Regions from separate parts of the Paenibacillus sp. FSL K6-1330 genome, predicted to be linked through region 3. Evidence: predicted binding sites of a transcription regulator. Region 3 holds the regulator's gene; each other region holds the start of a gene.
The links. Region 3 encodes Rex, which represses fermentation and respiration genes when NADH is low (regulators of the CRP and FNR family bind a similar motif). Its sites were predicted from a motif close to TTGTGAAATATTTCACAA; they were not measured.
Positions count from the first base shown of each region.

Region 1: a site for Rex is predicted at 1,400-1,417, ahead of NYE54_RS31995 (cytochrome ubiquinol oxidase subunit I). Genes of this name have one in related genera too.
Region 2: a site for Rex is predicted at 1,435-1,452, ahead of NYE54_RS31715 (formate/nitrite transporter family protein). Genes of this name have one in related genera too.
Region 4: a site for Rex is predicted at 1,531-1,548, ahead of NYE54_RS17720 (flavocytochrome c). Genes of this name have one in related genera too.

Region 1 covers NZ_CP150269.1:7,026,408-7,029,604, reverse strand. Annotated here, with positions in the region: gene ade (adenine deaminase) at 1-1,211, shown strand, start outside; gene NYE54_RS31995 (cytochrome ubiquinol oxidase subunit I) at 1,500-2,903, shown strand; gene cydB (cytochrome d ubiquinol oxidase subunit II) at 2,890-3,197, shown strand, end outside.
Region 2 covers NZ_CP150269.1:6,959,572-6,962,768, reverse strand. Annotated here, with positions in the region: gene NYE54_RS31720 (MFS transporter) at 1-1,166, shown strand, start outside; gene NYE54_RS31715 (formate/nitrite transporter family protein) at 1,560-2,432, shown strand; gene NYE54_RS31710 (APC family permease) at 2,578-3,197, opposite strand, start outside.
Region 3 covers NZ_CP150269.1:2,809,113-2,812,309, forward strand. Annotated here, with positions in the region: gene dinG (ATP-dependent DNA helicase DinG) at 1-1,385, shown strand, start outside; gene NYE54_RS12785 (redox-sensing transcriptional repressor Rex) at 1,458-2,123, shown strand; gene NYE54_RS12790 (amidohydrolase) at 2,098-3,197, shown strand, end outside.
Region 4 covers NZ_CP150269.1:3,957,333-3,960,529, reverse strand. Annotated here, with positions in the region: gene NYE54_RS17725 (sensor histidine kinase) at 1-1,412, opposite strand, end outside; gene NYE54_RS17720 (flavocytochrome c) at 1,589-3,197, shown strand, end outside.

The DNA.
Region 1 (3,197 bases), 3.2 Mb from region 3:
GCGGGGAGATCGAAGCCACGCTGCGTGCGGGCAAGACGGTGACAGGACATTTTCCGGCAGAGGATGTCCGGATGCTGCAGGCATATATGGCAACCGGCGTAAGCTCCGACCATGAAACGGTAACCAGAGAGCAGGCCTTGGAGAAGGTTCGCCTCGGTATGCACCTGATGATCCGTGAGGGTTCAGCTTGGCAGGATGTGAAGGAAGTTGTTAAGGTTATAACGGTAGATAAGGTGCGTACAGACAATATCTCTCTGGTTACGGATGATGTGTATCCGCAGACGCTGCTGAGACTCGGACACATGAACCACGTGGTCCGCCGCGCTATGGAAGAGGGCGTGGACCCGGTTACGGCGATCCAGCTGGGAACGATCAACGTGGCTCGTTATTTCGGCATGGACATGGAGCTTGGCAGCATTTCGCCAGGCAAAACGGCAGATATTTTGCTGATTGATGATCTGAAAAGCATGGTACCTTCCGTTGTGATCACGGATGGCGAAGTGGTTGCAGAGAACGGCCGGCTCGTGAAGGCGTTCCCGGTATATCAATATCCGGAAAAAGCGTTTAACTCGGTTCGGCTGCAGCGTTCGCTTACCGCGGATGACTTCCTGCTGCGCAGCAAATTCGATGCCGCACGTACGGAAGTGAACGTGGTCCGCGTCATCGAGAACAGCGCCCGTACCGCCAAGATGACGGCGGTGCTCTCCGTTGAGCAAGGGGTGATCCAGCCAGACCTGGATCAGGACGTGGTTCAGTTGGCATGCATTGAGCGCCACGGCACGACGGGACAAATCTCGCTCGGTTTTGCCAGCGGCTTCGGACTCAAGTCCGGCGCGGTTGCGTCTACCGTTGCGCACGACAGTCACAATCTGCTTGTGATGGGTACGAATGCCGAGGATATGGCACTCGCGGCAAATGAGCTGGCGGCGTGCGGAGGCGGCATGATCGTAGTACGGGACGGCAAGGTGCTGGCGAAGGTGGCGATGCCGATTGCCGGTTTGCTGGCGGACCGTCCGGTTGAGATCGTAGCGGAAGAAGTCGCTGCCTTGGAGGAAGCTTGGAAGGAGCTCGGATGCTATATCCATGCGCCGTTCATGACCTTCTCGCTGATTGCGCTGCCGGTGATTCCGGAAATCCGCATTACCAACCGCGGGATCGCAGACGTAACGGAATTCAAGCTCATCGAGACCGAGATTGGCGCGGTTCAATAAGATTGCAGATACACCGAAGCAGGTTGGCCTGAGGGCGAACCTGCTTTTTTGGTGCGTAAATACCGGGCTTGGCCTGTGAGTGGATGCCGCAAGCCATGTTCCAATTGATAATCCTCACATATTCCACCGCCTACTTAGTGATTTTCGTCACAAATTTATAACTTTTTGCCCCCGTTTCAGCCCTGATATTGTGATGTTTATCACAATCCTTTAGGGCGTGGTCTGCGACAATACAAAAAGAATCAAATTTGAAGTGATCACGTGAGCTAAAGAAAGGGGTATCTTAATATGGATCCGGTTATGCTGGCGCGAATTCAATTCGCATCGACAACCATTTTTCACTTTATTTTCGTACCGTTGTCCATCGGATTGGCGTTTCTGATTGCCATCATGGAGACGATGTATGTTGTCAAAGGCCAGGAAGTCTACAAGAAAATGGCCAAGTTCTGGGGAAAGCTGTTCCTGATTAACTTTGCGGTCGGGGTTGTGACAGGGATTCTGCAGGAATTCCAGTTCGGCATGAACTGGTCGGATTACTCGCGGTTTGTCGGGGACGTGTTTGGTGCACCACTTGCCATCGAAGCGCTGCTGGCGTTTTTCCTCGAGTCGACGTTTATCGGACTATGGATATTCGGTTGGGATCGGTTATCGAAGAAGGTCCATCTGCTCAGTATCTGGCTGGTGTCCTTCGGCACCCTGATGTCCGCCTTCTGGATTCTGGCAGCGAATTCGTTCATGCAGCGTCCCGTTGGGTTCGAGATGAACAACGGGCGAGCGGAGATGAATGATTTCTTCGCACTGATTACGAACGGTCAGCTGTTGGTAGAGTTCCCGCATACAATCTTCGGGGCACTGGCAACCGGGGCGTTCCTCGTAGCGGGTGTGAGTGCCTACAAGCTAATGAAAAAGCAAGATTTGGATTTCTTTAAGAAATCATTTCATATCGCCATCGTGATTGGCCTCATCACCTCCATTCTGGTTGCGGTGTTCGGTCACCAGCAAGCACAGTATCTGGTGGATACGCAGCCGATGAAGATGGCTGCTGCGGAGAGCCTATGGGAAACGAGTGACGATCCTGCGCCTTGGACGGTCATTGCAGCCATCGATCCGGATAAGCAGGAGAACACGATGGAGTTTAAAATCCCGTATTTGCTCAGCTTTTTGTCCTATAGCAAGTTTTCCGGTGAAGTCATCGGGATGAAGGAGCTGCAGGCGCAATACGAACAGCAGTATGGACCTGGAGATTATATCCCTCCTGTACGCACCACGTTCTGGAGCTTCCGGATTATGGTGGCCGCAGGCAGCATCATGATTCTGCTGGGGTTGTACGGAGCATGGCTCATGCTGCGCAAAAAGGTCGAGAAGGCCGGTAAATGGTTCCTCAGACTGATGCTGTTCGGTATTTCACTTCCGTTCATTGCCAACACGTCGGGGTGGATTATGACGGAGATCGGGCGGCAGCCGTGGACGGTATTCGGACTGATCACCACGGAGAACAGTGTTTCACCGAACGTCAGCGCAGGCTCGATTCTGTTCTCGCTGATCATGTTTACCGCCATTTATGCGGTGCTGGCAGCCGTCATGGCGTATCTATTTATTAAAGTCATTAAGAAAGGACCGTATGCGGCGGAGGAAGATGACCACCACGCAAGCGATCCGTTTAATAAGGAGGGCTACAATGCTGTCTCTTAACGAACTGTGGTTTGTGCTCGTTGCCGTATTGTTTATCGGGTTCTTCTTCTTGGAGGGCTTCGACTTCGGGGTCGGGATGTCCACGCAGCTGCTGGCCAAAAATGATACCCAGCGCCGGGTGCTGATCAACTCGATCGGCCCGTTCTGGGATGCTAACGAGGTCTGGTTGCTGACGGCGGGCGGCGCGATGTTCGCCGCCTTCCCGAACTGGTATGCTACGCTGTTCAGCGGCTTCTACATTCCGCTTGTCTTTCTTCTGCTGGCCTTGATCGGACGCGGGGTGGCCTTTGAATT
Region 2 (3,197 bases), 3.3 Mb from region 3:
ACATGGCGCTGTTGTTCTTCATTATGGAAAAGAGCAACCATGACCCGGTCGCCGTATCGCTGCTTACCGTAATTGAATACGCGCCGATCTTTGTGATTTCCATGATTGGCGGCGTGCTGGCGGACCGTTGGCGCCCCAAGCGAACGATGATCTGGGGGGACATTCTAAGCTTTTTATCCATATTGCTTATCCTCTTCGTTGTGTATGCGGGATATTGGCAGGCCGTGTTTGCGGTGACCCTGGTCTCAGCCGTTGTATCCCAATTCTCGCAGCCTTCGTCCATGAAGATCATCAAGCGCTGCTTGCCGGATGAGCATGTGCCCGCGGCAACGGCTTTGTCCCAGACCTCGATGTCGCTGTTCATCATTTTGGGACCGATGGTCGGCACGACGATCTATCAAGCATTTGGATTGCAGGCCTCTTTAATCAGCTTGTTGGTTCTGTTCGGCGCTTCGGCGATCGTGCTGGTGTTTCTCCCTTCCAGTGTGGATGAGCCCTCTAACCATTCGGAATCGACCGGTTCATTTATGAAGGACTTGAAGGCAGGTTTCACTTACATCGGCTCCAGTCGGCTGCTGAAGGTGCTGCTGGTGGTTTACGTTTTATTGGCGCTCGGCAGCGGACTTGTTCAGCCGCTCGATATCTTTGTCATCACGGAGCGTCTACAGTTGGCAATGTCCAGCGTTCAGTGGTTCACCGCGCTAGAGGGTCTTGGCATGTTGATTGGCGGTGTGATCGCAGCGGTGATTGCGGGCAAAGTGAAAGGTTCCTACTTGCTGTTCGCCGGGCTTGCCTTCCTTGGCCTTTCGACCTTTGTCGAGGTGCTGTCCCAGTGGCCGATCCTGACCGGCACGATGCGCTTCATAACCGGGGTGCTGATGGCGATGGCGCAGACGGTATTGATGGCCGTGATGATGCAGCAGGTGGAAGAGAAATTCATCGGTCGGCTGAACGGCGTGATGACACCGATTTTTACCGGCATGCTGCTCATCGGCTCCGGGTTTACGGGGTGGTATATGTCGGCAACCTCCATTGTGGTCGTGTATTTCACGGCAGGTGCGCTCTTCCTGCTGTCATCCTTCATTAGCATGAAGCTTCCGATCTCGAACGTTCCGGTTCAGGAAAAGGAAACGCCTGTTAGGGTAGAGACTGCCGCCGAGGCATAGGCTGGTGGTATAAAGGCATAGGCTTGCCGGGTTAGAACATGATGGTGCGGTAAAAAGGCATAGGCTGCTGGATTCGAACATGATGGTGGTTAAAGGCATAGGCTTGCTGGGTTAGAACATGGTTGTAAAAGCACCAACCAAGCGGTGTCGGAGTCAACTCCGACACCGCTATTTTACATGTACCGCTCGCTCGGATTCGAGCGAATGAGTCAGGGCAAATCAAGAGCAGCCAGGACAGAGGCTGTCTTGTCCCCTCTGCCGCACACGATCGTGATATAATTCACGTTCTTGCTATGGAGGCTGCGGTACAATATGAGTAACTGTAAACAGAAACATCAGACGCTGCATTCGAGAGATTTCAGGACGGAATGCGGGAGAAATGGGGGAGCGGCCATGGCCTATTACAAACCTGATCGCATTGCGGAGATCACCTTGGAGAACGGGGTGAAAAAAGCACATAACTCCGCTATGAACGTGATGATATTAGGATTTTTGGCGGGTGCTTTTATTGCGCTCGGCTTTTTGCTGGATATTCGCGTAATTGCCGGAGCATCGGAGGCTTGGGGAGGCATTGCCGGTTTTATAGGCGCGGCGATATTCCCTGTCGGACTGATTCTTGTATTGCTAGCGGGCGGAGAGCTTCTGACAGGCAACATGATGGCCGTGTCCCTGGCCAGATTCAAGAAGCGAATTTCCACGAAAGAAATGGTACGAAATTTAGCTCTTGTCACGGTAAGCAATATGGCAGGGGCGTTATTCGTCGCTTATTTCTTTGGTCATGTGACGGGTCTGACAGGCAGCGGCGTTTATCTGGAGAAGCTGGTGGACATGGCAGGTCATAAGATCGACGACAGCTTCCTGCAGGCCTTCTTGTCGGGCATCGGGTGCAACTGGCTCGTGGCGCTCGCTGTGTGGCTGTCCTACGGATCGGATCAGATGAGTGGCAAAATTCTCGGGATCTGGTTTCCGACGATGGCGTTTGTAGCCATTGGCTTTCAGCACGTGGTGGCCAATATGTTCCTCATTCCGGCAGCGATATTTGAAGGATATTACAGCTGGGGCGAGTATCTGGTGAACTTCATTCCGGTATGGCTTGGCAATTTCGTCGGAGGCGCGCTGTTTGTGGGAGCTGCCTACGGGACCGTATATTTGAAGAAGGATGATAAGGTTGAGGTCATGCTTCGCGGCGAACAAGACGCCGCACTGCCGTCTGCGCCAACTACCGGCACTGCTCAACAGGTTCATTCTGCGCAGAATGTTTCTTAATATCCCGAAGCCTGGTAAGCGTCTAGGCGGAGGAAAAAAAGCTGCAATTGACCGCTCCCTTAAGAATAGGGATCGGATGATCGCAGCTTTTTTAGTGTTGTTGGCGGAGTGGATTCCTTGTATAAGTCGCAGCGGAACAAGCCCGCTATTTTTTTAAATGGTAAGGTACTGTGGTGATAATCACATCTCTCCGATACAGTAAATGTGCGCGAATGAGCAAGCTGGACTGATTGTGCAGGAAGTTATGCCAGCCCTTCTTGGGGATGAACTGCGGTATGACAACGGTAACCTGGTAGTGGGATTCGCTTGCCTTCCGCTGCACGGTATCGATGAATTTGGTCAGCGGCTGAATGATGCTCCGATAAGGCGAGTGCAGCGTCACCAGCCGGATGTCCGGCTGCCACTTCTTCCATTTTTCCTGGAAGGCCGCCTCGTCCTCCCGCTCGAACGGCACGTACACCGCGATAATTTGTCCTGCTCCCAGTGATTTGGCATAATTCAGCGAGTTCTCCACCACATGCGTGATTCCCGCCACAGGCAGAATAATAACATTTCCCTCAATCGGCTTAACCGGCTCACAGGTCGTAATTCGCAGCTGGTCTGCTACGGCCTCATAATGTTTGTGGATTCGTGTGAAGATCCAAATGATCAGCGGCAGGAAAATCAAGACGGTCCACACTTGGGCGAATTTCGTGAAAAAGAAGATCATCGTCACGATAAAGCTAATGCATGCGCCGGTGGTATTAATGATCAGCTTGACGATCC
Region 3 (3,197 bases):
TGTACAAAGACAGCCGCAGCGGTCAGCTTCCGGCTCTTCGCCAGCTGCTGCAAGCATCGTCGCATGAGAAGGCTGTCGAGTGGTCCTCCATCATAGACCGGATTTATCCGGATCTGATCACCGCAAAAGAGAATTGGGACCGGCTCAGCGATCAATTGTTCGGACTACTTCCGGAACGCGGAGACGCGACTCCGGGGGATGCCGGTCAATTCTCGCTTCGCTTATCGCCTCTGAAGAAGCCGAAGGATTGGGATTCGCTGGCCGAGTTGGAGCATCAAATTCATGTGACGCTGGGCGATGTCGTTCGCAAGGGTGACAAGCTGATCGCCGAGATGAAGGAAGATCTGGACGACTACAGCGCGGACAGTTTGTTAACAGACCTATCGGGTCTGTTTAAGGACCTGGCCGCACACCGCGAGGACCTGAGGTCCTTCATGGCTCTGAATGATGAAGGCACGGTATACTGGATGGAGGCTAACGGGAATTTCCGCGGCAAATCGCTGCAGCTTTATGCAGTGCCTGTCGATGTTAGCACCCACTTGAAGGAATTGTTTTTTGACAAGAAACAAAGCGTGATCCTGACATCGGCGACCTTGTCGGTGGATAAATCGTTTCAGTTCATGATCGAGAACTTGGGTCTTCAGGAAGCGGCAGATAGCGGCAACTTGAACACGGTTCTGCTGCCGTCCCCGTTTAATTACAGGGAGCAGGCCCTCCTTGTCGTGCCGCGCGATTTTCCGAGCGTGAAGGGCTCGGTCGGGGATGCACTCTTTGTGAATACACTTGTGCAATCATTGGCCGATACGGCAATCGCTACGCATGGCCGCATGCTTGTGCTGTTCACTTCGTACCGCATGCTGCGTCAGGTTCACGAGCCGTTGAAGGAGGCGCTGGCATCCAGCGATATTACGGTACTGGGACAAGGGATGGACGGAACCAGCCGTACCAAGTTAATCCGGAGATTCCAGGATAGCAGTGCTTCGGTCCTGCTGGGTACGAGCTCCTTCTGGGAAGGGGTAGACATACCCGGGGAGGCGCTCACTTGCCTTGCGATCGTCCGGCTGCCGTTCCAGCCGCCGAATCATCCCTTGGTCGAAGCCAAGAGCGAATTGCTGCAGCAGCAGAAGAAGAACCCGTTCATGAAACTTTCGGTTCCGCAAGCGGTCATTCGCTTCAAACAGGGATTTGGCCGACTGGTGCGGACCGCGCAAGATAAGGGGATTGTCATTGTCTACGATACCCGGGTCATTGAATCCTATTACGGGAAATATTTCTTATATTCTTTGCCGGGGCCGAAGATGGAGCATATGCCGACAGAGGGGATCGTTCCCCGAATTTCGGAATGGCTGCAGGAAGAGGCAGGCATAGAGAACCAAGCTGAATAAAAGTGAAACAATGAACGAAATGATCTGTCACAAAAAAATGTAGTTATTAACCTATTATTAGGGGGAGCATGAATGAAATCGGAAAAAATTTCGGAAGCCGTGGTCCGCAGATTACCTGTATACTTGCGCTATTTGAATGAGCTTCAGAAAAGGGAGGTCTCCACGGTTTCCTCCCAGGAACTGGGACAAAAACTGGACCTCAATCCTGCTCAAATTCGTAAGGACCTAGCGTATTTCGGTGATTTTGGACGGAAAGGGATCGGATATGACGTATCTTATCTGATCGAGAAAATTCGCCAGATTCTAAAGCTGGACCAGAAGATCAATGTCGCATTGATTGGGGCCGGTAATCTTGGACATGCATTATCGAATTACAATGCATTTCTGAAGGACAATATGAAGATTGTGGCGGTTTTCGATTCGTATTCTCCCAAAGTTGGTATGAAAATTAACAATTTGGTTGTACAGCCGATGGAGGAACTGGAGAAGACGGTTCATGAGTACGGCATTCGTATCGGGATAATCACCGTTCCGGATTTTGAAGCGCAGAATGTAGCCAATCAGCTTATCGCCGCAGGCATCGAGGCTATCCTGAATTTTGCGCCAACCATCCTGAAAGCCCCATCCCATATCCGGATTCATACGGCTGATTTTACTACAGATTTGCAGAGTTTGGCCTATTATTTGGATAACGGCAAGGAGGATGCAGCACATGACGATAACGAAGTGGATGGTTAAGAACGGAACGTTTGCGGTATTAGAGGAAGGAAGATCCGTGTTACGCGGATATATGGTTGTGGAGAATGACCGGATAACCTATCTGGGTGAAGAAGAGCCAACCGTCCAAGAGGGAACAGAAGTTATCGACGGAACTCATCTGTTTTTCCTACCGGGGTTAGTGAACACGCACGGACATGCGGCGATGTCCCTGCTCCGCGGTTATGGCGACGATCTGACACTGCAGGTATGGCTTCAGGAAAAAATGTGGCCTATGGAAGCCAAATTCACGGCCGACGATGTATACTGGGGAACCGCACTCTCCGTGCTGGAGATGATCAAAGGCGGAACCACGACATTTGTGGATATGTATGATCATATGGATCAGGTTGCCAAGGTTGTGCAGGACTCAGGAATGCGCGGCGTCCTGATGCGCGGCGTCATCGGATTGTGTCCGCCTGAGGTGCAGCAGCAGAAGCTGGATGAGGCGGTGGCATTCGCAAAAGACTGGCATGGCAAGGCTGACGGGAGAATTACGACGATGATTTCCCCGCATGCACCTTATACGTGCCCCCCGGATTTCATCGAAAAATTCGTTCAGGCATCGCATGATTTGAATCTGCCTTTGCATACGCATATGTCCGAAACGGAAACGGAAGTAGCTCAGAATGTAAAAGACTACGGACTTCGCCCTGTTGCCCATTTGGAGAAGCTTGGCATGTTCTCCCGTCCAACGCTGCTTGCGCATGCCGTCCATCTGACCGATGAAGAAATCGAAATCCTGGCCAAGCATCAAGTTATGGTGTCGCATAATCCAGGCAGCAATTTGAAGCTTGCCAGCGGCATCGCTCGCGTGCCTGCACTGCTGAAAGCCGGCGTAACGGTGTCGCTGGGTACCGATGGACCTGCGAGTAACAATAACCTGGATATGTTTGAAGAGATGCGACTGGCTGCACTGATCCATAAAGGGGTAAGCGGGGACCCAACAGCCATTCCAGCATCCGAAGCGCTTCGGATGGGAACAGAGTATGGAGCCCGATCGGCGTTCATTGAGGATATCGGCACACTTGCGGTAGGAATGAAAGCAGATATGAT
Region 4 (3,197 bases), 1.1 Mb from region 3:
GATGCGAGCCTGGATTTAGGAATGTCTACTCCGTTATTCAGGACGGTGACGATCAGTTGATCCCCTTGTTTATATGCACGAATTGATATTTTACTTTTCTGGTTTGTCAGCGGCTTGATTCCGTGATAAATCGCATTTTCAACGAGTGGTTGAAGGATGAACCGAATGATCTGATGTTGTTCCAAATGCTTGTCATAGCTCAATTCGTAATCCAGAATATCATCATACCGAACACATTGGATATTTAAGTAGCTCTCGACATGTTGAAATTCTTGTTCCAGCGTTACAAATTGACTGCCGCTGCTGAGTCCAAGCCGGAAATACGTGCTTAAGGATTCTACAATGTCCACCACATCATTTGCGTCATGGCTTGCAGCCATCCATTGAATCGTATCCAGTGTATTATACAGAAAATGGGGCTTAATCTGTTCGTGAATCATCTGCAGCTCCATTTCCTTCTTTTCTTGCTGGGATTGATATAGCTTAATGAGCATTTGATTGAAACTACGCGCTAACTCTCCAATCTCATCGCGCCTTTTATCGTTAGAACGCACGCTCCAGTCACCGTCTTCCACTTGTCTCATCAATTGACGCAGCGCCTGTATCGGCTTAGCTATGGAGGAGCCCAATAATAGGACGAGTATCAAAAAGAAGATACCTACTACAGTTCCTACCATAAGAGCCGACCGCTGGGTCTTCGTCATACCTTGGGTAAGCTGGGATTTCGGCACTTGGAATATGAGCTTCCAGCCCGGAACACCGGTAATCGAAGCCGTAAAGATAGCCATGTTAGCTCTGGAATCATCCAGTTCTGGAAATTCTGAATTAACGATAAGCGATCCTCTACCGTCATACACCAAAATGTCTTGGGCGATATCTTTCATTTTACCGATAGGAACGGCGGCTGCGATGTAAGCTGCATCCTCATGAACTAGCGGTTCAACACGGTACAGAATAACAACAATCTCTGCTTTGTTGGCTCTTGAAACAATAACGTTACTTACAACGCAGGGAGCATTCGACGAAATCAGTTCTTTATAATAGTCTCGATTTAATATAGAGAAAGAGTTGCTATCCGGCGTCCAAGAGTTTCCTTGGAGATCAACAATCCGAATGGACTCGTAGTCATGACCTCGACGTTGTTCGAGCTTGCGACTTTCGCGTAACAGCTCTTCTCGAGTCAAGTGATGATCAGAAGCAAGGGTGGCGAGCATTTCGACTTCTCCAATCCGCTGCTGAAACCAATAGGATATTTGTTCGCTCCGGGCATTGACGATTTGCTGTGTCAGTGATTCATTGAGTGGGACGACCGTTCGTTCCATCTCTATGTGTATGGCGACTAACAACGCAAGGAATAGTAAGAGAAAGCATCCTCCGGCATATAATGTAATTTTTCGTTGTATTGAGTGCATGTCTTTATTACATCATGTTGCATTCCCTTTATAAATGAGAAGTATCACTTATCCAAAATGTATAAATAAAGTCCAAAATGTGCAAATACATTTGGAGATGCATAGCCTATAATACATATTGCACATTTTTTCACAATGTTTAAAATTCAAGTACAAACGTTATCAGGGGAGGAACTATGAGAAAACACGCAGCTAGAGTATTGTCCATTATTATGGTGCTGGCACTTGTATTTACGATGGCAGCTTGCGGCTCGAAAGAAAACGCAAAGGATGCATCGAATGGTACAACGACGGCCATTGGGGTAGGTAGTGGTAAGCATGGTGACATTAAAGTTGAGGTAACCTTTACGGATTATAAAATCACGGATGTGAAGGTTCTGGAGCAGAAGGAAAATGAAGTACTATCGGAGCCTGTATATACTCAATTAAAGGAAAATGTCATGCAGGCAAATAGTGCAGAGGTAGATGTTATTAGTGGATCTAGTGTGACGAGCAAGGGGTATTTGGATGCAATTCAGGATGCGATTGTTAAATCGGGAATTGCGCTGGTGGCAGGTAGTGGAACAACTGATGCGAAACAGACCGAAGAGTCGGAACAAACGTACGATGTCGTCGTGATCGGCGCGGGCGGTGCTGGCTTTAGTGCAGCGCTCGAAGCAGCAGATGCCGGAGTAAGCGTAGTTATTCTGGAGAAGATGCCGACCGTTGGCGGTAACACATTGATCTCCGGTGGGGAGATGAATGCGCCTGACAACTGGGTTCAGCATGCACTTGGCATTACCGATGATAGCCCAGAGTTATTTTATCAGGATACGATGAAGGGTGGCGACAATCTAGGCCAGCCGGAAATCGTGAAGATTTTGTCCGAGCAAGCACTGGGTTCAGCCGAATGGTTACGTGACGAGGTAAAAGTAGAGTTTTTATCCGATCACCTCTTCCAGTTCGGGGGACATTCCCGTAAGCGTGCACTTATTCCTGTCGGCCATACAGGGGCGGAATTGATTACGAAGCTCAAGACCAAGGCCGAAGAGCTTGGAGTTAAGATCAAGACAAACATGAAAGCTGAGAACCTACTAACGGATGAGAGTGGTAAAATAGTTGGCGTTGATGCGAGCACAAATGGTCAAAAGGTGACCTTCCATGCGAACAAAGGCGTTATCATAGCGTCCGGTGGATTTGGTTCTAATATTGAGATGCGTAAGCAATATAATCCTGAGTTGGATGAGAGCTATATGTCTACGGATACGCCAGGGACGACAGGTGACGGGATTGTTATGGCTCAAGCAGTTAATGCAGATATTACGAATATGGAGAATATTCAGACCTATCCGATCTGTGACCCTGCTACAGGTGTAATCTCACTTGTGGCCGATTCCCGGTTTGATGGCGCGATACTGATTAACCAAGGGGGAACACGATTTGTAGAGGAATTGGAACGACGCGATGTCATTTCTAAGGCAATTCTAGCACAAGAAGGGCGTTACGCTTACCAATTCTGGAATCAGGAAATCGCCGATATCGGCAAGACGATCGAAGTGCACCAAGATGAGTATGATCAATTAGTTAGAGAGGGAATGCTCTATAAGGCTGACACGATTGAAGATGCGGCTAATTTCTTCAAGGTAAATGTAGAAACATTGAAAGAGACTATAAGTAAAGTCAACGAGTATGCGAAGACAGGCAAGGATCTGGATTACAACCATCGTGGTGGTTTGGTATCGCTGGAAAAAGGCCCGTATTATATTCAAAAAGCAGTTCCGTCGGTCCATCATACAATGGGTGGAC